One region of the Bradyrhizobium sp. LB13.1 genome, then DNA from elsewhere that is predicted to be linked to it. Evidence: predicted binding sites of a transcription regulator. Region 1 holds the regulator's gene; each other region holds the start of a gene.
The links. The regulator PhoB, encoded in region 1, activates phosphate uptake and scavenging genes when phosphate is short. The targets are predictions, from matches to a motif close to TGTCATNNANCTGTCAT.

Region 1 (9,590 bases):
GAGATTTCGGCAAGGAAGATCGTGAACAGGAAGACGTGGGCGACATAGATCTGCCAGACGCGCCGCAGGATGCGCGCGGTGGCGACGACGACGCCGGACTCCAGCATCGCCCGACCGTAGACGAAGGCGGCGGTATAGCCTGAGATGAAGATGAAGATCTCGGTGGCGTCGGCTGAAGCCGTAATTGCGGATCGTGAACCAGGTCAGAAGACTCGGCGGCAAATGGTCGATGAAGATCAGCCACAGCGCGAGGCCGCGGAACAGATCGAGCCGGAGCTCGCGCTCGCCGATGGCCGGCAGCGAAATAGCCGGCGAGGCCGTGCGCGGCCTGGCACCTGCAGGCTTGGCCTGCACAGGCTTGGCGGTTCCCGCGACCGTCGATCCCGTCACTTGGTCGGCAATGGTCATCGGGGCCTAAAAACCCTTCCGCAAAATCGCGACTTGGTAAGACGTGGCAAGGAGTGTACCGGTCCGGCCGTCATCTCGCAAAGCGACCGCATCACATGCAAGTACACTTGCAAATACACCTGAAAATACACCTGGATGTGTACTTCCTTTCGAATTCTGGCGGGACGATGTCACAAGGCCGCCTCCGGCGTTTGGTTCCCCGGCGGATTTCGGTATGATGGCAATCATGTACCGCGCCGTGACCCGCCAGATCGAAGTGACCGTCGAGCCGAACTTTGTTCCGGAGCAGTCGTCGGCCGACCGCTCCCGCTATTTCTGGTCCTACACCATTGTCATCATCAATTCCGGCGACGAGACCGTGCAGCTCAAGACGCGACACTGGATCATCACCGACGCCACCGGCCGGCAGCAGGAAGTGAAGGGCGAGGGCGTCGTCGGCGAGCAGCCGACGCTCGCCCCCGGCGAACGCTTCGAATACACCTCCGGCGTGCCACTCACGACCGCCTCGGGGTTCATGACCGGCCGCTACCAGATGGTCAGCGCCAGCGGCGAACGCTTCGAGGTCGAGGTGCCGACATTCTCGCTGGACAGCCCGGACAACAAGCGGGTGTTGAACTGAGGTAGGCGGCGGCGCGGCCTTTTGGGGCGCGGCTTCCCCGACGGCGTCATGACTCTCGTGTCCCGGACGCGCGTGCAACGCGCGAGCGTTGCTGCGCGGAGCCGGGACCCGGATGGCGACACGGTCCAATGCCTCAAGCGTCTTCCACGCCCGCCTCGGCCGGCGTGAAATCGTACACCGAACTGCAGAACTCGCAGGTCACGACGACCTTGTCGTCCTTGACCATGGCGGCGCGGTCGCCGGGCGAAAAACTCTTCAGCATCGATGCGACCGCATCGCGCGAGCAGGAGCATTGTGCCTTCAGGACCAGCGGATTGAACACGCGCACGCCGCGTTCGTGGAACAGCCGGAACAAGAGCCGCTCGCCGGAGAGCTCGGGATCGATCAACTCGACGTCTTCGACGGTTTCGATCAGCGAGCGCGCCTCGACCCAGGCATCGTCTTCAGCGACGCTATGCACCTCGACGCCTTCGGGCGCATCGCCGGGATGCAGATCGGCCTGCCGCGAGCGCTCAGGCGCCTTCGGCAGGAACTGCATCAGCATGCCGCCGGCGCGCCAGCGATGCTTGCCGCCATCGTTCGAACGCCACTCCTCGCCAACGGCGAGACGCACGCGCGTCGGGATCTGCTCGGAGCGCAGGAAATATTCGTGAGCGGCGTCTTCCAGGCTGCCGCCGTCGAGCGCGACCAGACCCTGGTAGCGGCTCATCTCGGGCCCCTGGTCGACGGTCATGGCGAGATGGCCGTGGCCCAGCAGCGCGCCGGAATCTTTGGCATCGCCGAGACGCGCGGCGTCGAAACGTGCGTAGGCTCGCAGGCGATCCGGCGCCATGTAATCGACGACCAGGAACGACACCGGACCGTCGGTCTGGGCCTGGAGGATGAAGCGGCCTTCAAACTTCAGCGCCGAGCCGAGTAGCGTGGTCAGCACGATGGCCTCGCCGAGCAGCTTGCCGACAGGCGCCGGATAATCGTGCCTGGTCAGGATATCGTCGAGCGCCGGACCAAGCCGCACCAGGCGACCGCGCACGTCGAGCGCGTCGACCTCGTAGGGCAGCACGGCGTCGTCGACCGGAACCGCGGATGGTGCGCGAACCGGGCCTTCGGGCCCGGTTTTCATGTCAGGGGATTGGGAAATCATGGCGCTCTATCTGGGGTCGGAAGGCGGAAATGGAAGGGGGCGCGGGCCGCGTGTTCCGGGCGCAGTTATGGTTACACGCGATACTGCAAGTTCGGTGTCGTCCTGGCGAAAGCCAGGACGGCGAAACAAACCGACTTCGCGTTCACCGCGCGCCCCGCGCCTACTTCACCGCGTCGAAGCACCAGGCCAGAATGCCCTTCTGCGCGTGCAGGCGGTTTTCGGCCTCGTCGAACACGACGGATTGCGGGCCGTCGATCACCTCGTCGGTGACCTCCTCGCCGCGATGGGCGGGCAGGCAGTGCATGAACAGCGCATCGGGCTTGGCCAGCGACATCAGCTGGGCGTTGACCTGATAAGGCTTGAGCACGTTGTGGCGATGCTCGCCTTCCTTGTCGCCCATCGACACCCAGGTGTCGGTGACGACACAATCGGCGCCGCGCACGGCGGCTTCGGCATCGCTGCCGAGCATGATCGGCGCGCCGGTCGCCTTGATGAAATCGCGCATCGCCTTTTTCGGCGCCAGCTCCGGGGGCGTCGCGACGTTGAGCTGGAACTTGAAGCGTTCGGCGGCGTGCGCCCAGGAGGCGAGCACGTTGTTGTCGTCGCCGGTCCAGGCCACAGTCCTGCCCTCGATCGGGCCGCGATGCTCCTCATAGGTCATGAGATCAGCCATCACCTGGCAGGGATGCGAACGCCGCGTCAGGCCGTTGATGACAGGAACGGTGGCGTTCGCCGCGAGCTCGAGCAGGGCATCGTGATTGAGAATGCGGATCATGATGGCGTCGACATAGCGCGACAGCACGCGCGCGGTGTCGGCGATGGTCTCGCCGCGGCCGAGCTGCATCTCCGCGCCGGTGAGCATGATGGGTTCGCCGCCGAGCTGGCGCATGGCGACATCGAACGACACCCGCGTCCTCGTCGAGGGGCGCTCGAAAATCATCGCCAGCGTCTTGCCTTCAAGCGGCCTGACCGGCTGATGCGCCTTCTGCTTCGCCTTCATCGCGGAGGACGCGGCCAGCATGCTCTTGAGCTCCGACAGCGGCAGCGCGTCGATATCAAGGAAGTGCTTCGGTGCTTTATTGGGCGACTTGCTCATCAGCTTGCCGCCCGCTTGTTGCCGGACAACGCGGTGCAGGCGCGTTCGAGCCGCCCAACGCTGTCCTCGATCTCGGCTTCGGTGACGATCAAAGGCGGCAGGAAACGCACGACATTGTCGCCGGCGCCGACAGTGAGCAGTTTTTCTTCGCGCAAGGCTGCAACGAGATCGCCTGAAGGCACCACCGCCTTGATGCCGATCAGCAGGCCCTCGCCGCGCACTTCGCTGACGACATCGCTATGACGATCGATCACGGAGGCGAGCTTCTGCTTGAGCAGCAGCGACATTCTCTGCACGTGGTCGAAGAAGCCGGGCTTGAGCATGACGTCGAGCACGGCGTTCGCAGCCGAAATCGCGAGCGGATTGCCGCCGAAGGTCGAGCCGTGCGAGCCGGGCCCCATGCCGGCCCGCCGCATCCGCGGTCGCCAGCACCGCGCCGATCGGAAAGCCGCCGCCGAGCGCCTTCGCCAGCGACATCACATCGGGCGTCACGCCGAGACGGCGGTGTGCGAACAGATCGCCGGTGCGGCCCATGCCGGTCTGCACCTCGTCGAACGCGAGCAGCAAGCCCTTGTCGTCGCAGAGCTGGCGCAGCGCCTTGAGGAAGGCCGGGGTTGCCGAGCGCACGCCGCCCTCGCCCTGGATCGGCTCGATCAGGATACCGGCGGTCTGCGGACCGATCGCTTTCTTCACGGCCTCGATATCGCCATGCGGGATTTGGTCGAAGCCATCCATCGGCGGACCAAAACCTTCCAGATATTTTGCAGATCCCGTCGCGGCCAGCGTCGCCAGCGTGCGGCCGTGGAACGCGCCTTCGAAGGTGATGATGCGGTAACGTTCCGGATGCCCTTGGGAGAAGTGATGATGGCGGACCAGCTTGATCACGCCCTCCAGCGCCTCGGCGCCGGAAATTGCAGAAGAACACGAAGTCCGCAAAACTCTCATGGCAGAGGCGGTTGGCGAGCTTCTCGCCATCCGGGCTCTGGAACAGGTTCGACATGTGCCAGAGCTTCGTGGCCTGCTCCTGCAACGCTTTGACCAGCGCGGGATGGGCATGGCCGAGCGCGTTCACCGCGACACCCGAGGTGAAATCGAGATAGCGCTCGCCATTGATCGCAATCAGCCAGCAGCCTTCGCCGCGCTCGAAACCGAGGTCGGTTCTGGCGAAAACGGGGAGCAAATGCGGCGCTGCGCTGTTGGTCATGATGTCACTTGGATGTTGCGGACGGTGTGACGCGTGCATTGCGCAACGCACCATTGACCGGCCCGGAAAACGAAACGTGCCGCCTTTTCGGGGCGGCACGTGTCACTATCTTATGCTTGGGAAGACGGGTGTCAATGCCGCCCCGGAAAGCCTCGCGAAACGCTGAATCCGTAATCTTGCGGTGCCGATTTCGCGGGATTTCACCACGGAACATGTGGAAGCGAGTCGGCGGACTCTTGCGCGGGAGTCACGCCATATTGTAGCGTTTGGATTGTCAGATACGACATCTCGTGCAGTGGTTCTGATCTCTAAGTCCTTATGTACCGGCGTAAACGTTCGGGCGTTCTAGTCACGCCCGGCGAGCCTTAAGGGATTCTGGCGGCACGGGTTTTTAAAGGCTTAGGCATTCGCTGCGAGGCGCCAGGATGGCAGGCCGGCAGCGAGGGAAAGGGTGCAATGACAGTTTTGACCTGGTCCGATGATCGCGTCGAGCAGCTTAAAAAGCTCTGGGAGGCCGGACTTTCGGCCAGCCAGATCGCGGCTGAGCTCGGTAATGTGACCCGCAATGCCGTGATCGGCAAAGTGCACAGGCTCGGCCTGTCGGGTCGCGCCAAGAGCCCTTCATCGGCAGCGCCCCGGCCGCGCAAGGCGCGCCCCGCGCAGCATATGATGCGGGTGACCCGTCCGATCTCGCGCGGCAACACCGCGCTGGCACAGGCTTTCGAGGTCGAAGTGGAGGCCGAACCGGTCACCTACGACAACGTGGTGCCGATGAGCCAGCGGCTATCGCTGCTCGAGCTGAACGAGGCGACCTGCCACTGGCCGGTCGGCGATCCCTCGACCCCGGATTTCTTCTTCTGCGGCGGCAAGGCGCTTTCCGGGCTGCCCTATTGCGCCCAGCACTCGCGCGTCGCGTATCAGCCGGCGTCGGATCGGCGCCGCGCACCGGTGAAGCCGGGCCCGCGCTGAGCTAGCGGATTTAGCTGACTGCAAGGGCGGCGCCGTCACACGATGACGCCTCGGCCCACTTGATGTCGTCCCGGACAAGCGTGCCAAAAGCGCGTGCCGATCCGGAACGACGGCGGAGCTTGAAGCGAGTTACGCCTGCTGCTCCGCCTTGGCAAAACGATCATCCAGCGCGTAGCCGGCGCCGCGGACGGTGCGGATCGGGTCCTGCTCGCGGCCCAGATTGAGCAGCTTGCGCAGGCGGCCGATATGCACGTCGACGGTACGCTCGTCGATGTAGATGTCGCGGCCCCAGACGCTGTCGAGCAGTTGCTCGCGCGAGAACACCCGCCCCGGATGCTCCAGGAAGAACTCCAGCAGGCGATATTCGGTCGGGCCGAGATCGATCGGCCGGCCCGAGCGCGCCACGCGGCGCTTGTCGCGGTCGAGCTCGATGTCGCCAAAGGCGAGCACAGCGGCGAGCCGTTCGGGGCTTGCGCGCCGCAGCAGGCCCTTCACGCGCGCCAGGAGCTCCGGCACCGAGAACGGCTTGACGATGTAATCGTCGGCGCCGGTCGCAAGACCCCGCACCCGCTCGCTTTCCTCGCCGCGCGCGGTGAGCATGATGATCGGGAGCTGCTTGGTCTCGGGACGGGTGCGAAGCCGCCGGCACAATTCGATGCCCGACAGGCCCGGCAGCATCCAGTCGAGCACGATCAAATCGGGAATGTGCTCCTTGAGACGGGTGTCGGCGTCGTCGCCGCGCATGACCGTCTCGACGTCATAGCCGTCGCCTTCGAGGTTGTAGCGGAGAAGCTCGGTCAGGGCTTCCTCGTCCTCAACCACCATAATGCGTGCGCCCATCTGGGTCGTTGCTCCCTAGGTGTTCGGTATCGAGCTGGCGAAGGTCGTCATATCGCCCTTCGGCCGCTTGTCGGTGATCGCCTGGCCCTCGATCATGTAGAACACGGTCTCGGCGATGTTGGTGGCGTGGTCGCCGATCCGCTCGATGTTCTTGGCGCAGAACATCAAATGGATGCAGAACGAGATGTTGCGCGGATCCTCCATCATGTAAGTGAGGAGCTCGCGGAACAGCGAAGTGCAGATGGCGTCGACTTCCTCGTCGCCCTTCCACACCGCCATCGCCGCCGGCAAATCATGTGCGGCATAGGCGTCCAGCACCGACTTGACCTGCTGCTGCACGAGGTCTGTCATGTGCTCCAGGCCGCGGAACAGCTTGAGCGGATGGAAATCCGTCTCCAGCGCCGCGACGCGCTTGCCCATGTTCTTGGCGAGGTCGCCGATGCGCTCGAGATCGGTCGCGACGCGCATGGCGCCGACGATCTCGCGCAGATCGACCGCCATCGGCTGACGGCGGGCGATGGTGAGCACGGCGCGCTCCTCGATCTTCTTCTGGAGCGCGTCGAGCTCGGTGTCGATGGTGACGACGCGCTGGCCGAGCGGAACGTCACGGCGGATCAGCGCGTCGACGGAATCGACGATCATGCGCTCGGCGATGCCGCCCATCTCGGCAACCAGCCGGGTGAGTTCCTGGAGGTCGGTGTCGAAGGCCTTTGCGGTATGTTCAGAACCCATGTCGCGTCTCCTCAGCCGAACCGGCCGGTGATGTAATCCTGCGTGCGCCGGTCGGTCGGCGACGTAAAGATCTTGTTGGTGTCGTCGAACTCGATCAGCTCGCCGAGATACATGAAGGCGGTCTTGTCGGAGACGCGCGCCGCCTGCTGCATGTTGTGGGTGACGATCGCGATCGTGTAGTCCTCGGAGAGCTCCTGGATCAGCTCCTCGACCTTGGCGGTCGAGATCGGGTCGAGCGCCGAGCAGGGTTCGTCGAACAGGATCACCTCGGGCCGCACCGCGACGGTGCGGGCGATGCAGAGGCGTTGCTGCTGGCCGCCGGAGAGCGACAGGCCGGAGGCGTTGAGCTTGTCCTTGACCTCGTTCCACAGCGCGCCGCCGCGCAGCGCCTTCTCGACCCGGCCGTCCATCTCGGATTTCGAGATCTTCTCGTAGAGACGGATGCCGAACGCGATGTTTTCGTAGATCGTCATCGGGAACGGCGTCGGCTTCTGGAACACCATGCCGACGCGGGCGCGCAGCAAATTGAGGTCCAGCCTGGGGTCGAGGATGTTGGTCTGGTCGAGCATGAGCTGACCGGTGGCGCGCTGGCCCGGATAGAGGTCGTACATCCGGTTGAAGATGCGCAGCAGGGTCGACTTGCCGCAGCCCGACGGGCCGATGAACGCCGTGACGCGATTGGCGCCGAGCGTCAGGTTGATGTTCTTCAGCGCGTGGTGCTCGCCGTAATAGAAGTTCAGGTTGCGAACGGTCACCTTGGGGGGCGCCTCGGGCAGCATCGGCGCGGGGGGCAGTCCGCCGGCCGCGCTCATCGATACGGAAAGATCACTCATTTTGCGGTCCTCTCGGCGCCAAGGATGCGCGCGCCAATATTCAGGGCAAGAACGGTCAGGGTGATGAGCAGCGCACCGCTCCAGGCGAGCTGCTTCCAATAGGCGTAGGGGCTCTGCACGAAGTTGTTGATGGTGACCGGCAGGTTCGCCATCGTCTTGTTCAGGCCGAGGCTGAAGAACTGGTTCGACAGCGCGGTGAAGAGCAGCGGCGCGGTCTCGCCGGCGACGCGGGCAGTCGCAAGCAGCACGCCGGTGATGAGACCCGATCGGGCAGCACGATAAGCGATGCGCTTGATCACCAGCGAGCGCGGCAGGCCAAGCGCCGAGGCCGCCTCGCGCAGTGCGTTCGGCACCAGCAGCAGCATGTCCTCAGTCGTGCGCAGCACCACCGGGATGACGATGACCGCGAGCGCGAGACTGCCGGCGATCGCCGAGAAGCCGCGCATCGGCACCACCACCGCGCCGTAGATGAACAGGCCGATGATGATCGAGGGCGCCGACAGCAGGATGTCGTTGATGAAGCGGATCACCGAGGTCAGCCGGTCGTTGCGGCCGTATTCGGCGAGATAGGTGCCGGCGAACATGCCGAGCGGCGCGCCGATGCCGACGCCGATCACGGTCATGATCAGCGAGCCGACGATGGCGTTGAGCAGGCCGCCCTCGTTCGATCCGGGTGGCGGTGTGTTCTCGGTGAACAGCTGGACATTGAGGCCAGCCAGGCCGTTGTAGAGCAGCGTGATCAGGATCAGCGCAAGCCAGGTGACGCCGAAGGCGGTCGCGGCGATGCAGAGCCCGCGGATGACGAAGTCGTTGCGGCGACGGCGTGAATAGATCGGGTTCATGGCGTTAGTTCCCCGCCTTCTTTTCCAAACGCATCAGCATCAGCCGCGCGCCCGCGAGCACGAAGAACGTCAGCACGAACAGCAGCAGGCCGAGCAGGATCAGGCCGGACTGGTGCAGGCCGTCGCTCTCAGCGAACTCGGATGCGATCGCCGCCGAGATCGTGGTGCCCGGCGAAAAGATCGACGTCGAGATGCGGAACGAGTTGCCGATGATGAAGGTCACCGCCATGGTCTCGCCGAGCGCGCGGCCCAGCGCCAGCATGACGCCGCCGATGACGCCGACGCGGGTGTAGGGGATCACCACGCTGCGGACGACTTCCCAGGTGGTGCAGCCGACGCCGTAGGCGGCTTCCTTCAGGACCGGAGGCACCGTCTTGAACACGTCGACCGAGATCGAGGTGATGAAGGGCAGCACCATGATGGCGAGGATCAGCGCGGCATTGAATAGGCTGAGATAGGACGGGGGACCTGCGAAGATCCCGCCCAGCATCCGGAACGCCGTCGAAGATCTTGATCATGAAGGGCTGGAACGTGTTGGCGAGGAACGGACCCAACACGAAGAAGCCCCACATGCCGTAGATGATCGAGGGGATGCCGGCGAGCAGCTCGATCGCCATGCCGATCGGGCGGCGCAGCCATTGCGGGCAGAGCTCGGTGAGGAAGATCGCAATGCCGAGACCGACCGGGATGGCGATCAGCATCGCGATGAAGGAGGTGACGAGCGTGCCGTACATCGGCCCGAGCGCGCCGAGCACCGGCGGATCGGCGGACGGCGCCCAGCGCTGCGTCCACAGGAAGGAGAGACCGTATTCCTTCATCGCCGGAAAGGCGCCGACGATCAGCGACAGGATAATGCCGCCGAGGATCAGAAGCACCGAGATCGCGGAGAGCCGCGTGATCCAGTAG
Region 2 (9,590 bases), 6.5 Mb from region 1:
GCCGACGGCCGCTTTGTGGCCGGCGACAAGCTGCCGGGCGAGATGGAGATCGCTGAAACCTATCGCGTGAACCGCCACACAGTGCGGCGCGCGCTGGCCGCGCTTGCCGAGCGCGGCATCGTGCGGGCCGAGCGTGGCAGCGGAACCTATGTCGAGGCGCAGAAGCTCGCCTATCCGCTGCGCTCGCGGACCCGCTTCTCCGAGATCGTCGGCGCGGACGGCCGCGAACCGCATGGCCGGTTGATCGAGGCGTCCGATGATGCCGCGACCCGCGAACTCGCGCGGGAACTTGGATTGAAGGCCGGCGCACCACTGGTGCGGATCGAGGCGATGCGCCTCGCCGACCGCACGCCGATCTGCGTCTCCACCACCTGGCTGTCGGCGGAATTGTTTCCGGGGGCGGGCAATGTATTCGCCGCGACGCGCTCGATGACGAAACTGCTCGAGCATTACGGCGTCCGCGACTATCGTCGCGGCGCGACCCGCATCACCGCCGGCATCGTCGACGCAACCGACGCCGCACGGCTCGATCTGGCGCTGGGACGGCCGATTCTGGTGGTCGACGCGACCGACCATGACCTCGACGGCAAGCCGCTGGTCACCAAGCATTCGCGCTTCGCCGCGGAGCGGGTGGAATTTTTGGTGGAGTCGTAGCAACCATGAAATGGAGGCTACGGTGTCTGCGATTAAGCCACCGCCCTTCGCCCGATGATGGCGAAGCGGAGTTTTCCCGAGACGAAATCGATCGCGGCGACCGCGACCAGAATCATCAGGATCAGGAACGACACCTTCTGCCATTCCAGCACGCGGATCTGCTCGGCGAGCTGGAGCCCGATGCCGCCGGCGCCGACGATGCCGATGATGGTGGCCGAGCGCGTATTCGACTCGATGAAATAGAGCACCTGACCGGCGATCACCGGCAGGACCTGCGGCAACAAACCGAAACGGATCTCGTGCAGCGCACTGCCGCCGGACGCGCGGATGCCTTCGACCTGCTTCTGGTCGGCGCCCTCGATCGCCTCCGAGAACAATTTTCCGAAGGCGCCGAAATCGGACACGGCTATGGCGAGCACGCCGGCAAACGGGCCGAGCCCGACCACGTTGATCCACACCAGCGCCCAGATCAGGGTATCGACGCCGCGAATCGAATCCAGGAAACGTCGCACCGGGAAGCGCAGAATGCTCGACGGCACCACGTTGCGGGCGGCCAACAGGCTGACCGGAAGCGCGAACACGGCCGCAAGCGTCGTGCCGAGCAGCGCGATCGACAGCGTCTCGCCCAGCGCCTTCAGATAGATCGGCAGCGACGAGCCGGGATCCGGCGGGATCATCATCAGGCTGATCCAGCCGAGCTGGTTCAGCCCTGCGAAAAACCGCGACGGCGAGAAATCGAGATCGACGAGGCCGTAGACCAGGATCGCGAACGCCGCGACGATCATCGCCGGCATCGCAAGCCGCGCCGAGGCCGGCCGGTCGAACATTTCAGGATAGCGCGCGCGAAGCGCTACGGTGTCGATCTCCTGCCGCCCCGTCACGTCCGCGTCTCCCTGCCGAACAGCCGGCCGCGCAGCCAGCCGGTGCTGATGTCGATGACGAAGACCGTGACGATGATGGTGAGCAGGATCGCGCTGACGTCCGAGTAATAGAACTTGCGGATGGCGACGACGAGCTCCTGGCCGATGCCGCCGGCGCCGACGAAACCCATCACCGAGGCTTCCCGGACATTGACCTCGAAGCGCAGCAGCGCGTAGCTGGCATAGCCCGCGGTCACCTGCGGCACGACGGCAAAGCGCATGCAGGAGAGCCAGCTCGCACCGGTCGAGCGAATGCCTTCGACCGGCTTCATGTCGGCGTTCTCGACGATCTCCGAGAACAGTTTTCCGAGCGCGCCGGTGGAGTGGATCGCGATCGCGAGCACGCCGGCCATCGGCCCGAGCCCGAAGGCGATCACGAAGATCAGAGCGAAGACGATACCGGGCACGGTGCGGGCGAATTCGAGCAGGCGGCGCACCGTGAAGCGCAGCCAGGGCGACGGCGAGGTGTTTTCGGCCGCGAAGAAGTTGAGCGCGAAAGCGAACGTTGCACCGATCAGCGTGCCTACATAGGAGATCAACAGCGTCTCGCCGAGCATCCTCAGCCATTTGCGCCAGCCCCACAGCCACTCGCCGACATCGGTCCAAACCCGCTGGCCATTGTCGAGCGCGAAGATGCGGTCGAAATAGCTGAGGAAGTTACCGTAATGGGCGAAGAGGGTGCGCAGGTTCACTTCCGCGCCGATCGCGGCGAGAAACAGTGCTGCAGCGAAGATCACGGCTCCAAACAGGAGTCGCAGCCGCTTGCGCGCGACCGCCTGGCGATAGGCGGCGTTGAGCACGGCGAGCTGCTGCTCGGGGAGGATCGAAACCGCGACGGTCATCTGGCCAGGAAAAATGGTCGATCAAAGAGAAAGAGCCGGGTCCATCGACCCGGCTCCAATGCCATCATCCTGAAATCAGGACGCCTTCTTCTTACGCAGTGCATCGACGAACTTGATCAGCTCGATCGTGCCATCCCAGTCCTTGGTGGTGGCGGGATGAAAACCCTTCTTCTGGCCATCCTGGAGGCGATCGAAGGCCGCCTTGTCCTTGGCGGGCGCGTCGAAGAACGCCTTTGCGATGGCCGCCTTCGCCTCTTCCGGCAGGTCCGAATTGTAGGCGTAGGGGCCGTTGATGATCGGGTCCGACTTGTGGATGATGCGGAAATCGTCCTTCTTCATCGGCGGACCGTCGGCATTCTTCAACATGCCCTTGGTCAGCATCTGCGCCAGCGTCGAATCGTCATCGCTGGTCCACTGGTTGGCCGCAACGTCGACGGTGCCCTGCGCGAGCGCCAGGATCGCATTCTCATGGCTGCCGGTGAAGACGACCTTGCCGAAATAGGTGTCGGCGTCCGCGATGCCCATCTTGTCGAGCTCGAAGCGCGGCACGTTGTTGCCGGAGGTCGAGTTCGGATCGACGAGGCCAAGGTTCTTGCCCTTGAGCTGATCGACGCTCTTGTAGGGGCTGTTCGCCTTGACGAAGAACACCGAGTAGTAGCCGGTCGAGCCGTCCGCGTTGATGTCGTTGGCGAAGGCGTCGGTCTTGACGCCGGTCAGGCGGGCGCGGGCGAACGAGGCCGAGCCATAGCTCGCGATATGGATGTTGCCGGCGCGCTGGCCTTCGATGACGGCGGCGTAGTCGTTGGCGATGCGCAGCGTGACCTTCACGCCCAGCTCCTTGGAGAGATAGTTCATGAACGGCGCCCAGCGCTCGGTAACGCCCGAGGCGTTTTCCGCCGGAATGACCGCGAAGGTCAGTTCGGGATATTTGGCTTTCCAGTCGTCGGCGGAGGCTGAGGTCGTGAACGCGAGCGCGGCGGCGCCGGCAAGAACTAGTCTACGAGTGATCATGATAGCCTCTTCATCGGTTGGGGTCGGTTGACGCAAGAACTGAAAACAAAACAAGCGCGGCTCAGGCGGCGGCCGCCGTTCCAAGTGCCGGAACGCCCTGGGGCGCCGGCACGGGCATGCCGCCCATGATTTCGGCGGCTTCGAGATCGTAGAGCTCGCGCGCAACGTAATCGGTCAACTCAGCCGGCGCGCCGTCGAACACCACGCGGCCCTGCGCCATGCCGATCAGGCGGTCGCAATAGCTGCGCGCCAGATCGAGCGAGTGAAGATTGCAGAGCACGGTGATGCCGAAATGCTTGTTGATGCGCAGCAGCGCATCCATCACGATCTTGGTGTTGCGCGGGTCGAGCGAGGCGATCGGCTCGTCGGCGAGGATGATGTCGGGCTGCTGCACCAGCGCGCGGGCGATCGCCACGCGTTGCTGCTGGCCCCCGGAGAGCTGGTCGGCACGCTGGGCCGCGAGCGGGGCGATGTCGAACTGCTCGAGCGCGGACATCGCCAGCGCCTTGTCCTGCTCGGGCCAGGTCTGCGTCAGGGAGCGCCAGGTCGGCATCGTCGCGAGTCGCCCCATCAGCACGTTGGTGAGCACGTCGAGCCGGCCGACCAGGTTGAACTGCTGGAAGATCATCGCGGAACGTGCCCGCCACTGCCGCAACGCCTTGCCGCGCAGCGCCGTGACGTCGATGCCGTCGAACACAATGCGGCCTTGCGTCGGCGTCGCCAGGCGGTTGATGGTCCGCAGCAGGGTCGACTTGCCGGCGCCGGATCGCCCGATCACGCCGACGAAGCCGCCGGGGGAAACTTGAAACGAAGCGTCGTCCACCGCGGCTTTCACGCCGAAGCGACACGTCAGACCTTCAACCACCAGCATGCAGGGCTCCAGAGTAGCTTGGGCCCACCGCTAACGCCGGCGCTTGACACTTGTGTGACACGCGCGTTGCGGTGCGGCGATCCTACACACCTCATCGCCTGTTCATCCCCTGTCATCGCGTCGTCATGACATTGTCATCAAGCCGCTCGAAGAGAAATGCCCGCCCTCTCGTTCGGATGCAACATGGCCGCCAAAACTCTTTCGGTCCAGCCGACCATCGATCCCTCGGCCAGGCTGCACGACACCAGGCTTGGGGCCTACACCGAGGTCGGCGCGCGCACGATTTTGCACGATGTGACGATGGGCGATTACTCCTATGTCGTGAACGACGCCCAGATCACCTACACCACCATCGGAAAATTCTGCTCGATCGCGGCGATGACACGGATCAATCCGGGCAATCACCCGATGCACCGCGCCACGCAGGCGCACTTCACTTATCGTTCGAGCGCCTACTTCGAAGGCGAGAGCGACGATACGGAATTCTTCGACTGGCGGCGCCAGCATCACATCCATATCGGCCATGACGTCTGGATCGGCCATGGCGCGATCGTGCTGCCGGGCCGCAACATCGGCACCGGCGCGGTGATCGCGGCAGGCGCCATCGTCACCAAGGACGTGCCGGCCTACACCATCGTCGCCGGCAATCCGGCGCGCATCGTCCGCCGCCGGTTCTCGGAAGAGATCGCCGGGCGGCTCGCCAGGCTCGCCTGGTGGGACTGGGATCACGACAAATTGCGTGAAGCACTGCCCGATTTCCGCAAGCTCGGGATTGAAGATTTCCTCTCGACATATGAAGCACGGGCAAGTTCTCTCAACAGTCCTCTTGGCAGCAGCAAACAAAGCGCGGTCGCGTGACAGACATTTTCCTTGAGGGCGGCCGGACCCTGATCGGCTCCGAGCTCGTCGAGACTTCACTTCTCGTATCCGGAACGGACATTGCGCAGCTCGACGCTTCTCGCGGCCGGACGCGGCTTGCGATCGACGCGCGCGACCTGCTGGTGCTGCCCGGCATCGTCGATCTGCATGGCGATGCCTTCGAGCGGCAAATGATGCCGCGTGCCGGTGTCGACTTCCCGATCGATGTGGCGCTCGCCGACAGCGACCGCCAGGCGATCGGCAACGGCATCACCACGGTGTTTCACGCCACGACCTGTTCGTGGGAGCCGGGCCTGCGCAGCGCCGACAATGCGCGCGGCCTGATGGAAGCGATCGAACGGCAGCGCCCGCAATTCGCGGCCGATACCCGCTTCCACCTGCGCCACGAGACCTACAATCTCGATGCCGAGCAGGAGATGAGCCAATGGCTCGCCAAAGGTCGCGTCGACCTGTTCGCCTTCAACGACCACATGGACGGCACGGTCGGGGACATGGCCAAGCCTCGCAAGCGCAACCGCATGGTGGAGCGTACCGGCCTGTCGAGCGAGGAATTCGACCGGCTGGTGGGACACGTGCTTTCGCGCGCCAGCGAGGTCCCGGCTTCCGTGTCGCGGCTTGCCGCGACTGCCCGCGCCGCCGAGGTGCGGATGCTTTCGCATGACGATGCGACGCCGGCGGTGCGCCAGGGCTTTCGCGCCATAGGCGTGGCGATCGCGGAGTTTCCGATCAACGAGGAGACGGCGCGGGAGGCAGCCAGCCACGGCGATGCCATCGTCTACGGCGCGCCGAACGTCGTGCGCGGCGGCAGCCACACGGGCTGGACCAAAGCGTCCGACATGATCGCCAAGGGGCTCTGCTCGGTGCTGGCCTCGGACTATTATTATCCCGCGCAGCTGCTCGCTGCGTTCCGCCTCGCAGCCGATGGCGTGCTGCCGCTGACCGAGGCCTGGAACCTGGTCTCCGCCGCACCCGCGCGCGCGACCGGCCTTGCCGATCGTGGCGTGCTCGCTGAAGGACGGCGCGCCGACATTCTGCTGGTCGACGACAGCGTTCCGCTGCGACCGCGACTCGTGGCCGTCATCGCGGGCGGCAAACTCGTGCATCTCACCGATGCGACGCGGCTGCTCGCAGCAGTGGCAACGCCGCGCGAGGCTGTCGTTGCGGCCTAAACCGGTTATGCTGCGGCGATGACAGGTCTTTCCCGCTACGCGATCTATTTTGCGGCAGGCAGCAACAGCGCCCTCTCCCGCTTCGGCGCCGAGCTGCTCGGCTACGATGCCCATACCGGCAACGAATTGCCGTTTCCTAGCGACACACTGCATGCTGCGCCCGATTGGCGCGACATCACCGCAGATCCCCGCAAATACGGCTTTCACGGCACGCTGAAGGCGCCGATGGCGCTCGCGCCCGGCACGACCGAAGCGGAGCTTTCGACGGCCTGCGCGGCCTTCGCCGGCGAGGCGCGGACGATACCGGTGATCCGCCCGATCGTCGATTCCATCAGTGGTTTTATTGCGGTCATTCCGGCCGAGCCGGTCGATGCGCTTCAAGAGCTCGCCGCCGATTGCGTCCGCGAGTTCGATTCATTCCGTCCGGCCCTGACGGCGGAAGATCGCGGGCGGCGGAAGCCCGAGAAGCTCAGCGAACGGCAGCGCGACTATCTCGATCGCTGGGGCTATCCCTACGTGATGGAGGAGTACCGCTTCCACATGACGCTGACGGGGCGGCTGGACGCGGAGCGCCGCGGGCCGATCTTGGAGATGCTGCGGGCAAGGTTTGCTGCGCTCGATCTCAACACGCTAGCGATCGATCGCTTCGCGCTGTTCAGGCAGGGTGACGCCAAGGATCGCTTCCGCATCATCGGCGAGTGGGCTTTGACGCAGTCAAGCGTCAGTGCCAGCTCGCGAGATTGAAGGCGAGGGCCACAACGCCAACCAGAATGAGGCTGGTCGCCCAGATGACATCCAGATTGAACCAGCTTCGCGAGACGAATTTCAATCCCAGATGGCGGTAGACCAGCCACGCCAGACATCCGCCGGCGCCGACCATGGCGGCAACGTGCACCAAAGACACCAGCACCGCCATCCCGAGGCTTGCCTTGATCAGCGCGCCGGCGGCCTCGTGGCCGGCATCGAGTTCGAAGGCCTGGCAGAGCCCGAGATAGATCGGCACAAGCATCAAGGCGGCGCCGTGGGCAATGGCGACGGCAAATGACCAGAGCGCCAATTGCGTTGGCGGAATTCGTGCCAGCGTGCGCGGATGGCGCCGCTCGACCAGCCGATAAACGCCGAAACCAATGACGAGAAGGCTCGCGCCGAGCTGGATCGGACGCTGCCACTCGGCCAGCACGAGCAGGAACGCGAATGGCAGCAGCACGAGAAATGTTGCCAGGAGATGTCCGGCCGCCAGAGCCCACAACGCGCGAAAGAGCCCGCGCGGGCTCTTGTCCATGAGCCCGGCCGAAACGGCGAGCGGCCAGCCCATTCCCGGATTGACCCCGTGATAGAGACCGCTCGCAACAAGAGCGAGCCACAGCCCGCCGAGGCTTGCGTGTGCCCAATCTAGGCCGACGGGTAGCAAAACGAGTCCGTCGAACAATCGCCGCCTTCCAGCCTGATCTGGTGCGCACGATATCCGTCGGGGAAGCTCACGAAGTAGTCCTTGTCGAGCTCGAGGCCGCCATTGCGACCGACATTGGCCATGACTTCCACACCCGGAACGCCATCGGGATAGAACTGGTCATCCCAGGTGGAATAGAGCGAATTGGTCCAGTATACGCGCCTGCCGTCGCGGCTGATCTCGACCATCTGCGGACCGGCCGCAAATGCCTTGCCATTCGGATGGGGGGTGCGGCGCGCGACGCCGCCGATGTGAACCGAGCCCGCAAGCTTCGGCTTTCGCGGATCGCTCACGTCGTACTGGCGCATTTGACCCGTGCCCCAGCACGAGACATAGAGAAACCGGTCATCCATCGACAGGTCGATGTCGGTGACCAGCGGCGGTACGGCGCCAAAGCCCTGGAGCAGCGGCGGGAGCTTCTCTTTTGGCGCGGGCTCGGGCGGGATCGTCGCCGTCTTCTCGGCATGGAATTTTCCGCCTTCGCGCCACCAGGTCCAGATCGAGGCTTCGAGATTCGTGGTGTCGACCACAACGCCCACGAAGCCGTATTCGCGAACCGGATCGTGCGCCGGCCGTACCTCCAGCGCCATCTGATGATTGGCGCCGAGGTCGATGGTCTGCACATTGCGACGGGCGCGAAGATCCCAGAAGTGGAGACGGTGGCCATATTTGTTCGCGAGCAGATCTTCCGGGACAATCCCGTTCTCGAACTGCGGCGGCAACGCCCATTCACTCGTCACCATGTAATCGCGCGGCAGGTTCCACCAGAAATCATAGTGCAGCGTCTGCGGACCGCGGTCGATCTCCCACCGCCCGAGGACCTCGAACGTCTCGCAATCCATGATGAAGACGCCTGGAGGCCCGTTGGTGCCATCTTTGCCCCCGCCACCCAGCGTGCTCACATAGATGCCGTCCGGCCCGCAATGGATGGTATGCGGCCGCGAGTAGCCGGTCTTTTTGAAGACTTCCTCAGGCTCGATGATCTTGTGGATTTTGGCCTTGGTCGGATCGGGCTTGGTATCGATGATGTAAATCCGCGACGAGCGTATCCCGGGGATGATGAGATAGCGCCGCTCGATGAAGGCATGCCCGGCGAGCGGTGACAAGGCGGAGGAGCAGGCATTCCAGCCGAAGTGATGAAACTCATCGCCCTTGTTGGGCATCGTCACGGTGTGGACGATTTGGCTGTAGGTCGGCGATCCCGGCTTGACGTCGATGACCGCGAGAGCATCCGGTTTCGAGAAATCCGGACTGAGCAGCAACGTGTAGGCAAAGTTCTCCGCAGGTGCTTCCATCGCAAGCTTGGGCGATGCGTGAAAGGTGGGATCCGGCCTCATCGTCATGGCACTGCCTCCCTGTTTCGTCGGCTCGCTCCAGCCTGGCTCGGAATAGCGGCATAATGAAGAGCTGTTGCGCGATGTCTTGAGATGCTCCGCGGGCCTGGTTGGCGAGCGTACAATATGTCATCGGCGGCTTGCGGGAAACCGCGCGAACCGCGTTAATTCGACGCCTTCAACCAGATGGCAGCTGGCGGGATCAGGCCAGGGCGCGCTTGTCCGGGACGACGGCGGAGGCTACTTCCCCCACCGCAATGCCATTGCATCGCGCTCCTTGGCCAACTCCAGCAGCCCTGCCCGTGTCGCCGGATGCAACGGTTGCAACGGATGCCGCACTGCGTCCGACTTGATCACGCCGCCGGCCTGCATCATCGCCTTGCAGGCGATCAGGCCGCATTGGCGGTTTTCGTAGTTGATCAGCGGCAGCCAGCGTTCGTAGGCGGCTTTCGCCTCCTCG
Region 3 (9,590 bases), 510 kb from region 1:
AGGCCGCTGCGGGCGGCATCGTCGCGTGGACGAAGCGAGACCGCCTTGGTGTAGGACGCCGCCGCCTTGGTCCTGTCGCCCAGCCGTTCATAGGCTTGTCCGCGTGTGCTCCAGACCTGGGCATTGTGCGGGTCGGCCTCGGAGGCCTCGTCCAGATCGGCCGCAGCTTCCTTGACCTTGCCGAGGGCGAGATAGCTGATGGCGCGGCCGAGCAGCGGCTCGACCTTCTGCGGGTTGAGTCCGCTCGCGGAGCTGAAATCGGCGATCGCGAAGTCGTGCTGGTTTTTGCTTTGGTAGATCAGGGCGCGGCCATAGAGCGCCTGCGCATTGTAGGGGTCGAGCCCGACCGCGAGATTGAATTCATCGAGCGCGGCCGCCGTCTCGCCGGACTTTGCCAGGCCCTGAGCCTTTGCCGTATGGGCCTGGGCTTCGCTGACGTTGTTGGCGCTGACCACGTTCTCAGCCGACGTGGCAGTCTTGGGCGCCTCCTGCGGCTTCTCCTTCTCCGGCATCAGCGATCCCAGATCGAAGGAGCAGCCGCAGAGTGCAATCCCCGTCAAGGCCAGCGCGAGCGGCTGCTGCCAGATCTGGCGGAACCGCGCCAAGCGGCGCTTGGGGAAAGGAGAGGCCATCTACGGTTCGCTCGCGCCGGTGCCGCATCGGTAGTGCCCGTCCCAGAAAGGCACCGCTCACAAAACAATAACGCGGACCAGGGGCCCGCGTCATCGAAAACTGTAGTCTTTTCAGGTCAGGTAAATCAGCGCGGTCCGCGCGGACCAGCACTTGCACCAGCGCCAGCACCCGGGCCGCCACGACCGCCACGATCACCGCCGGGGCCAGCGCCGAACACCGGCTTCGGCTTCATCGGCAGCAGGCCTTCGCGCTGCAGCTTCTTGCGGGCCAGCTTGCGCGCGCGGCGCACGGCTTCGGCCTTTTCGCGGGCCTTCTTCTCGGAGGGCTTCTCGTAGTGACCGCGGAGCTTCATCTCGCGGAAAATACCCTCGCGCTGCATCTTCTTCTTCAGCGCCTTGAGGGCTTGATCGACATTGTTATCGCGGACGAGAACCTGCACGCGGCATCCTCTTCAGTGGATCGGATTTGAATTCTGGTAAGTCAAAGGGGATGGCGAAGACGCGCAAGCCCTTAACCTTGAGGGCGCGGATGTATCAGACAAAACTGGGGATGTCCACCGACCAACCGCGTTTTCGGGCCAAGTTCAGCCATCAAATGAGGCAAAATACCACTGTGCGGCCCTGATTTGGGAGATTTGACGCCAAGGGCGGGGCCGTTCCGGAGCTTGTTCCGGAATCCTTGAAAGCAGGGGACGACACATGGATATGAAAAAATACGCGGCCGAGGCTATCGGCACCTTTTGGCTCACATTCGCAGGTTGCGGGAGCGCGGTGATCGCAGCCGGCTTTCCGCAGGTTGGTATCGGTCTGGTCGGTGTTTCCCTCGCATTCGGGCTGAGCGTGGTCACCATGGCCTATGCGATCGGCCACATCTCCGGCTGCCATCTCAACCCGGCTGTCACGGTCGGTCTTGCTGCCGGCGGGCGTTTTCCGGCCGGACAGATCCTGCCCTATGTGATCGCGCAGGTGGCCGGCGCGATCGTGGCCGCGTGGCTCCTCTACGTCATCGCAAGTGGAGCTCCCGGCTTCGACGTCAGCAAAGGATTCGCGTCCAACGGTTACGACGCCCATTCGCCCGGCCAGTACAGCATGATCGTGTGCTTCCTCACCGAAGTGGTGATGACCATGATGTTCCTGTTCATCATCATGGGCGCCACCCATGGCCGTGCGCCCGTGGGCTTTGCGCCGCTGGCGATCGGGCTCGCGCTGGTGATGATCCATCTCGTCAGCATCCCCGTCACCAACACCTCGGTGAACCCGGCGCGCAGCACGGGTCCCGCATTGTTCGTCGGCGGCTGGGCGACCGCGCAGCTCTGGTTGTTCTGGGTTGCGCCACTGATCGGCGGCGCGCTGGGCGGGGTGATCTATCGCTGGCTCAGCGACGAGCCCACCGGCGTCGTCGCGGGCGCGAAGACGGCGTAATTGCAAAGCGGGATCGCGGCATGCGCCGCGGTCCCGTTACTTGCCGGTCGTGGGTCGCACTTCGGTGACGTGGCCCATCTTGCGGCCGGCGCGCGGCGCGCCCTTGCCGTAGATGTGCACGGTCGCGCCTGGCACGCTCAGCCACTTGTCGTAGTCTTTGATCTCGTCGCCGATCAGATTGGTCATGGTGACGACCTCGCCGTGGCGCACGGGCTTGCCTAGGGGCCAGCCGGCAATGGCGCGGATATGCTGCTCGAACTGCGAAATTGACGCACCGTCGAGCGTCCAGTGTCCGGAATTGTGCACGCGCGGAGCGATCTCGTTGACCAGCACCTTCGGTCCGGTGCCGTTGGCGAGCACGAACATCTCGACGGCGAGCACGCCGACATAATCGAGCGCGCTCGCGATCTTGCCGGCGATGCTGCGCGCTTCCTCGGCGAGCGCGTCCGGGATCCGGGCGGGCGCACGGGAAATCTTCAGGATGTGATCGCGGTGCTCGTTTTCAGTGACGTCAAAACACTCGACCTGACCTGTGGCCGAACGGGCGGTGATCACGGAAATCTCGCGCTCGTACGGCACGAAGGCTTCCAGGATCGCCGATTTGGTGGCGAGACTGGTCCACACTTTCGCGATGTCGTCGCCCTCGCGGATGATGGCTTGGCCCTTGCCGTCATAGCCGAAGCGGCGGGTCTTCAGCACCGCCGGAAGGCCGATCCTGACGATCGCCTCGCGCAACGACGAGACCGAGGTGACGTCGGCATAGGCTGCGGTGCCGATGCCGAGCCGCGTCACGAAATCCTTCTCGGCGAGCCGGTCCTGGGTGGTCTCGAGGATCTTGCGGTTGGGCAGCACGGGGCGCCGCGCATCCAGCACCATCGCGGCCGCGGACGGCACGTTCTCGAATTCATAGGTGATGACATCGACGTCGTTGGCGAACAGCTCGAGCGCTTCGACGTCGGCATATTCGGCGCAGGTCGCGTTCAGGACGACGTCGAAGGCCGGCGAGTCCGGATCGGGCGAGAACACCTGGCAGCGCAGGCCGAGCCGGGCCGCCGCCATGGCCAGCATCCGCCCCAATTGTCCGCCGCCGAGGATGCCGATGGTGTCGCCGGGCTTCAGCTTCACCTGCTTTGCGTCAGTCACGCCTTGTCCTCCGGACGCTCGGCAACCGCCTCGGTCTGCGCCTTGCGCCAGGCGGCCAAGCGATCGGCCAAGGCCGGGTCGGACAAGGCCAGCACGGCAGCCGCCAGCAGCGCCGCATTGATGGCGCCGGCCTTGCCGATGGCGAGGGTCCCGACCGGGATGCCCGCAGGCATCTGGACGATCGAATAGAGCGAATCAATGCCCCTGAGCGTCCTGGATTCGACGGGAACGCCGAACACGGGCAGTTCCGTCAGCGCCGCCGCCATGCCGGGCAGGTGCGCAGCGCCACCCGCGCCGGCGATGATGACCTTGTAACCGGCCACCTTGGCGCCCTTGGCGAACGCAAACAGCCGGTCGGGGGTGCGGTGGGCCGAAACGATGCGGGTATCGGCGGCAACGCCGAGCGCTGCAAGCGTGTCGGCGGCATGCCGCATCGTGTCCCAGTCCGACTGGCTTCCCATGATAACGGCGATCGGCGCGGTCATGACGTCAATTGTGCTCGAAAAACAGAAAGATAGGCCAGATTAACGGTTCCGGCCGGCGGCTCGCAAGGCGGTGGCAAGGAGAAGCGAATGCACTATCCTGTCTTGGTGAATCCCCGCAAGCCTTCATTGAGCAGGATGCCCATGAAGAAACCAAAAACGGCGAGCGCTGCGAAGGCCAAAAAGGGCCTGAAGACCAGCGCCAGCCGCTCCAAAGCTGCCTCCAAAAGCCCGGCCAAGCGCCCGGCCGGGCGTTCGATCAAACCGTTGCGGCGCGAAGCGTCGGCCGATGACGGTGCCAAGACGGCCATCAAGACGGCCATCCGCAACCTCCGGAGCAAGCTCAAGGGGGCGCTGCGGCGGGTCGCGGAACTCGAAGCCGCCGCCGACACCGACTTCCTGCTCGAGATTCCGAACCGGCGCGGCTTCGAGCGCGAGCTCGCGCGCGCCGTCGCCTACATGAAGCGTTACCGCGCCAGCGGCGCGCTGATCGTGCTCGACGTCGATCGGTTGAAGCCGATCAACGATTCCTTCGGCCATGCCGCCGGCGACGAGGTGCTGAAGGCGATTGCCACAACGCTGGCGCGGCAGATCCGCGCCTCGGACGTGGTCGGCCGGCTCGGCGGCGACGAGTTCGCGCTGCTGCTCTGGAATCTCAGCGAGACCGACGCCAAGGCGAAGGCCGCGGCCTTCGAGGAGGCCATCGACGAATTGTCCTTTGTGTTCCACGGTCAGCACGTGAGCGCGGGCGCCTCTGCCGGCGTCGCCCTGCTTGGCATGCAGTCCGACGCCGCGCGCGCGCTGGAGGAGGCCGATGCCGCCATGTATGTGCGCAAGGCGCACCGGCGGCATGAACCGGGCATCAGGCTCGTCAGCAGCTGATTTCAGAGCGTGCCGAGGTCTTCCGGTACATTGCCGAAGCGGCGGAGCAGTTTGGCGTCACCGAATTCGCCGGTCATGGGATTGCCGCTGCGGCTGAACGCGACCGCGCCGATGTGGCCGGCGCTGTGCGACATAATTTCGGCGCGCCGTAACGCGGCCGCCGAGGTCTGGCATTCTTCGGCCGCACCTGCGACCGGCGATCCGTCGTCGTCGGTCAGGAAGGGTAATGCTACGTAATAGGTGACATCGGACATGGTCGGCTCCGATAGCTGACAGCTCAGGCGGCGCTGCTCTTGCTCCGCATCGTGCTGCGTGAGGACTCCGGAATGCAGCCGGCGGAAATCGCCGCCCGCAATTCTTCGAGCTCGGCCTCCAGATATTCATTGGCCATGATCAGCGCCTTGATGGTGCTGCGCAGATTGCCGTCGCACATGGCGATCGCCTGATCGCAGGCTTGTTCATAATGGCTGTTGTCGAGAAGGGCGGTTGCCGTCATCTGCGTTTTCCTTGGCATTTTCCTGGGGCGCTCGGTGCCAAAATGTTCTTATTTTGTTCCTTTGGAGTCAAGCGGATTCACGTGCGGCGGGCCGCCGCAAAGCCATTCCCTGTGGATCAGGCGATGATGTCCGGCGTGATCTGATCTTCGATGAACGCGATACGGTCGCGCAACAACAGCTTGCGTTTCTTCAGCCGCTGTAACCGCAACAGGTCGGGGGCGGGCGATTGATGCAGTGCATCGATCGCCGCATCGAGATCTCGGTGTTCCTGGTGCAACCGGGCGAGCTCGGATTCGAGTTCGCGCTCGTCTTCATTGGTCATGTTTGCGGTGGCCGAAAAACCGATAGGCGTGAGAGAGATTAAGGCTGTGGATGCCCTGTGGAAATTATCGTCCTTGCGCGGCGTGATCGCAAGCGATCTGCGACCGTCGCTCGCCGATCTCCCGCGACATATTTCTGCGGCTTGCGACGGCGCTGCGCAAGCACGTTGATATCATGGATTTTTCCCGCGTGGTTCCCTTGCTCACGCTTCGTTACATATGAATTTTCAAAAATGACGGTGCGACGACGGATACCCATCGACAGAACGAATCGGTGATGTAGACTTCCTTGTCCGGATCGAATCCTAAAGGTTCAAACTACCGAGGAGGTTTCGAATGACAATTCAGGCACATCTCGTTGAATTGGAGCGGAAGCACAAAGTTCTCGAAAACGAACTGCACGAAGCTCTCGTGCACCTTTCAACAGACGACCTGCAAATTGTTGAGTTGAAGCGCCGGAAGTTGATGGTCAAGGACCAGATCGAGCGTCTCAGGCACGGCGACACGCTCCACTAGTAACCCCGTAATAGCGTAAAATTGATCGTACCCTTTCACGCAGGGGTGAGAGCCTGTGCGCTCATCCTTGCGGCAAGGTGCGCGCCGCGCAATCATTGCGCGAGACCGAGCCCTGCGAGTTCGGCGACGTGATCCGCGATCGCGAGCGATGACGTCAATCCGGGCGACTCGATGCCGAACAGATTGACCAGGCCTTCGACGCCGTGATCGCGCGGGCCCTGCATCAAGAAATCCTGCGTGGCCACCGCCGGCGGCACGATCTTCGGGCGGATGCCCGAATAGCTCGGCATGAGCGCGTCGTCAGGCAGCGTCGGCCAGTATTTGCGGATCGCCGGGTAGAAGCGCTCGGCGCGTGACGGGTCGACCTCGTAGTCGATCGTCTCGATCCATTCGACGTCAGGGCCGAAGCGTGCCTGCCCTGCCATGTCCAGCGTCAGGTGCACCCCTAGCCCGCCGGGCTCGGGCACCGGATAGATCAGGCGCGAGAACGGCGCCATCGCATTGCAGCTGAAGTAGTTTCCCTTGGCGAGATAGGCCCGCGGAATCCGGTCCAGCGGCATGCCGTCGATGTTGCGCGCTACCGTGGTCGCCGAGAGCCCCGCGGCGTTGACGAGGAGGCTGCATTGCAGCGTCATCGGCGCTTCGCCGCCCGCTTCGATCTCGATGACGCCGGCGGTCGCCTTGGCGCGGATCAGCGGGGTGTGAAACGCGAAGGCCGCACCCGCGTCCTCGGCTTCACCGCGTAGCGAGAGCATGTAGGCGTGGCTGTCGATGATGCCGGTCGACGGGGACAGCAGCGCGGCATCGCAGGCAAGCGCCGGCTCCAGCGCGCATGCCGCCTCGCCCGTGAGCAGCTGCATGTCGAGCACGCCATTGGCTTCGGCATGCGCCTTGATCGATTGCAGCTTCTCGGTCTCTTTCGGATTGGTCGCGACGATCAGCTTGCCGCAATTTCTGTGCGGGATGCCGCGCTCGGAGCAGTAGCGGTAGAGCGCGTGCTTGCCGTCGACGCACATGCGCGCCATCCAGCTCCCGGCGCGGTAGTAGATGCCGGCATGGATCACCTCGCTGTTGCGCGAGGAGGTGATGGTGCCGATGGCCTCGGCTTCCTCGAGCACGATCACCTCGCGCCCGGCTTGCGCCAGCTTTCGAGCCACCGCGAGCCCGACCACGCCGGCTCCGATGACGACGCAGTCGACCCTATCCATGGCTGTGCAGGACGTCCGCTCGAAGCGAAGGAGGCCTCAGGCCTGGGGAGGACGGCGCGGGGGCGTTTTCCGTTAAGGAGGCATTTATCATGTCAGGGCAATTGCCGTATTTGGCGTCACATTTTTCCGTTGCACGTACAGGCGTTTACCCGATCCAAACCGGCGAGACCAGACAATCCGACGTTGAAATCGCGGGTGGCTGATGGCTGAGAAGAACTGGCACGTGGGCAGCACGCTTCCGATTGCGGTGCAGGCCGTCGTGTGCCTGGCCGCAGCGGTCGCGCCTGCGCGCGCCTTTGCCCTCTCCGACAGCTTCGCCCCGCCGAGCTATCTCGGCGAGCTCAATCCCAACGTGATCTGGGAAGCCTTGATCGCGGGTGTCGTCATCTGCTCGTTCCTCGCCGCGATCGTGCTGTGGATCCATTCCTCGCTGCGCCGGACCAGGCGTCTGCAGCTGCGGCGCAATGCCTTCATCTCCTCCGCCATGAACAATCTCAACCAGGGCGTGGTGATGACGGATGCGCAGCGGCGCGTCATCTTCTGCAACGACCGCTATCTCGAGATTTACGGCCTCGGCCGCTCAGAGCTCTGGTCGGGCATGACGGGACCCGACATCCTCGCCTTGCGGCGCAAGCGTGGCGTCCTCGGAGTCGCCTCCGACGACGAATTCTACGAAAAGGCGGCAAGCACCAACGGCTTGATCACCGAACTGCCGGACGGGCGGGCCATCCTGGTAAAATATTTCGTGCTGCCCAACGGCGGCTCGGTGGCGACGCATCTGGACGTTAGCGAGCAGCGTAGGCTGTCGCGGCAGCTCGCCTCCACCAAGCAGTTCCTGGAAACGGTGCTGGACAACGTGCCGGCCTGCGTGGCCGCGAAGAGCATCGAGGATGGCCGCTACATCTTCGCCAACAGCGCCTATGAGCGCTTCTGGGGATTTTCGCGGGACCAGGTTGTCGGCAAGAACGCGCGCGAGCTGTTCGGGCCGAATTCGGCGGCCAGCATCGAGGCGACCGATCGGGCGGCGCTCATCGCGCCCGCCGGCCAGTACCGCAACGAATTCGAGGTCGAGCGCGGCGCGACCCAGCGCATGGTGGCCTCGATCCGGATCGTGGTCCGCAACGAGAGCAACAAGCCTGAATTCCTGCTGGTGGTGTTCGAGGACATCACCGACCGCCGCTCGCTGTCGCAGGAGCTGGAGAGCACGAAGAAGTTTTTGGAACTCGTGGTCGACAACATCCCGGTGGCGCTGATCGTCGAGCAGGTCAAGGACGGCCGCTATCTGCTCGCCAACCGCAGCGCGGAGACGATCCTGAACCGCAGACGCGAGGACGCCACGGGCCTGACCGCGTCCGACATCTTCAATCCCAAGGAAGCCAAGCTGATCATCGCGCGCGACGAAGCCGCGATCAAGAAGCGCGGGATGATCACCGAAGAGCATCCGATCTCGACCAAGGACGGCCTGCGACTGTTCCTCACCCGTCGCGCCACCGTGCTGAGCGACGCCGGCGAGCCGCAATATCTGATCAAGACTCACGAGGACGTCACCGATCGCCGGCAGACCGAGTCGCGCATGGCGCACATGGCCTATCATGACGGCCTCACCGATTTGCCGAACCGTGCCGCTTTCTTGCAGGCGCTGACCCAGATGATCGAGGCCTGCGAAGGCACCGGCGAGGAGTTCGCGGTTCTGTGCGTCGACCTCGACGGTCTCAAGGAGGTCAACGACGTCTTCGGTCATGCGCACGGCGACAAGCTTCTGGTCGAGGTGGCCCAGCGGCTCCAGGACTCCGCGCGCGGCGGCGTGGTGGCGCGCCTGTCTGGCGACGAGTTCGGCCTGATCATCGATGGCAAACAACCTGAGGCAGGTCTCGCGCTGGCGCAGCAGATCGGTGATGCCGTCGCCAAGGAATTCCAGATCGACGGCCGCCCGGTCCGCGCCGGTGTCACCACGGGCATGTCGATCTTCCCGCACAACGGCGCCGACGGCGCCTCGCTGCTCGCCAATGCCGGCGCGGCGCTGTTCCGCGCCAAGCAGAAGTCGCGCGGCACGATCAGCCTCTTCCAGCCGGAGATGGACCAGCAGATCCGCGATCGCCGCGTGCTGCATCAGGACCTCTCGATGGCGATCAAGAACGGCGAGCTTTCGCTCGCCTTCCAGCCGCAGGGCGCCACGGGCCACAGCGTCGTCGAGAGCGAGATCATCGGCTTCGAGGCATTGGCGCGCTGGCAGCATCCGGTGCGCGGCCAGGTCTCCCCGGCCGAATTCATCCCGATCGCGGAGGAAAGCGGCCTCATCGTCGAGATGGGCGAGTGGATCCTGCGCGAGGCCTGCCGCGAGGCGGCGTCCTGGCCGAAGCCGCTCCAGGTCGCGGTCAATCTGTCTCCGGCGCAGTTCATGCACGGCGACGTGGTCGGGCTGGTCCATTCGATCCTGATCGAGACGGGTCTCGCACCCGGCCGGCTCGAGCTCGAAATCACCGAGGGC

Region 2: a site for PhoB is predicted at 4,420-4,436, ahead of phnC (phosphonate ABC transporter ATP-binding protein). Genes of this name have one in related genera too.
Region 3: a site for PhoB is predicted at 5,612-5,628, ahead of ACVWYI_RS07670 (YdcH family protein). Genes of this name have one in related genera too.

What each region holds. Positions count from the first base shown of each region.
Region 1 covers NZ_JBSRYQ010000001.1:1,120,538-1,130,127, reverse strand. Annotated here, with positions in the region: partial or broken gene ACVWYI_RS05270 (OpgC domain-containing protein) at 1-408, opposite strand, end outside; gene apaG (Co2+/Mg2+ efflux protein ApaG) at 623-1,027, shown strand; gene ACVWYI_RS05260 (Hsp33 family molecular chaperone) at 1,161-2,168, opposite strand; gene argF (ornithine carbamoyltransferase) at 2,329-3,264, opposite strand; partial or broken gene ACVWYI_RS05250 (acetylornithine transaminase) at 3,264-4,468, opposite strand; gene ACVWYI_RS05245 (GcrA family cell cycle regulator) at 4,925-5,437, shown strand; gene phoB (phosphate regulon transcriptional regulator PhoB) at 5,567-6,277, opposite strand; gene phoU (phosphate signaling complex protein PhoU) at 6,293-7,009, opposite strand; gene pstB (phosphate ABC transporter ATP-binding protein PstB) at 7,021-7,842, opposite strand; gene pstA (phosphate ABC transporter permease PstA) at 7,839-8,684, opposite strand; partial or broken gene pstC (phosphate ABC transporter permease subunit PstC) at 8,689-9,590, opposite strand, start outside.
Region 2 covers NZ_JBSRYQ010000001.1:7,597,790-7,607,379, forward strand. Annotated here, with positions in the region: gene phnF (phosphonate metabolism transcriptional regulator PhnF) at 1-654, shown strand, start outside; gene phnE (phosphonate ABC transporter, permease protein PhnE) at 687-1,535, opposite strand; gene phnE (phosphonate ABC transporter, permease protein PhnE) at 1,532-2,416, opposite strand; gene phnD (phosphonate ABC transporter substrate-binding protein) at 2,492-3,427, opposite strand; gene phnC (phosphonate ABC transporter ATP-binding protein) at 3,489-4,298, opposite strand; gene ACVWYI_RS36955 (transferase hexapeptide repeat family protein) at 4,482-5,156, shown strand; gene ACVWYI_RS36960 (alpha-D-ribose 1-methylphosphonate 5-triphosphate diphosphatase) at 5,153-6,346, shown strand; gene ACVWYI_RS36965 (DUF1045 domain-containing protein) at 6,365-7,090, shown strand; gene ACVWYI_RS36970 (hypothetical protein) at 7,068-7,661, opposite strand; gene ACVWYI_RS36975 (selenium-binding family protein) at 7,739-9,139, opposite strand; gene ACVWYI_RS36980 (dihydrodipicolinate synthase family protein) at 9,371-9,590, opposite strand, start outside.
Region 3 covers NZ_JBSRYQ010000001.1:1,630,675-1,640,264, forward strand. Annotated here, with positions in the region: gene ACVWYI_RS07625 (tetratricopeptide repeat protein) at 1-632, opposite strand, end outside; gene rpsU (30S ribosomal protein S21) at 758-1,072, opposite strand; gene aqpZ (aquaporin Z) at 1,332-2,054, shown strand; gene ACVWYI_RS07640 (5-(carboxyamino)imidazole ribonucleotide synthase) at 2,091-3,197, opposite strand; gene purE (5-(carboxyamino)imidazole ribonucleotide mutase) at 3,194-3,682, opposite strand; gene ACVWYI_RS07650 (GGDEF domain-containing protein) at 3,824-4,561, shown strand; gene ACVWYI_RS07655 (hypothetical protein) at 4,564-4,815, opposite strand; gene ACVWYI_RS07660 (hypothetical protein) at 4,839-5,057, opposite strand; gene ACVWYI_RS07665 (YdcH family protein) at 5,174-5,380, opposite strand; gene ACVWYI_RS07670 (YdcH family protein) at 5,715-5,894, shown strand; gene ACVWYI_RS07675 (NAD(P)/FAD-dependent oxidoreductase) at 5,987-7,102, opposite strand; gene ACVWYI_RS07680 (sensor domain-containing protein) at 7,305-9,590, shown strand, end outside.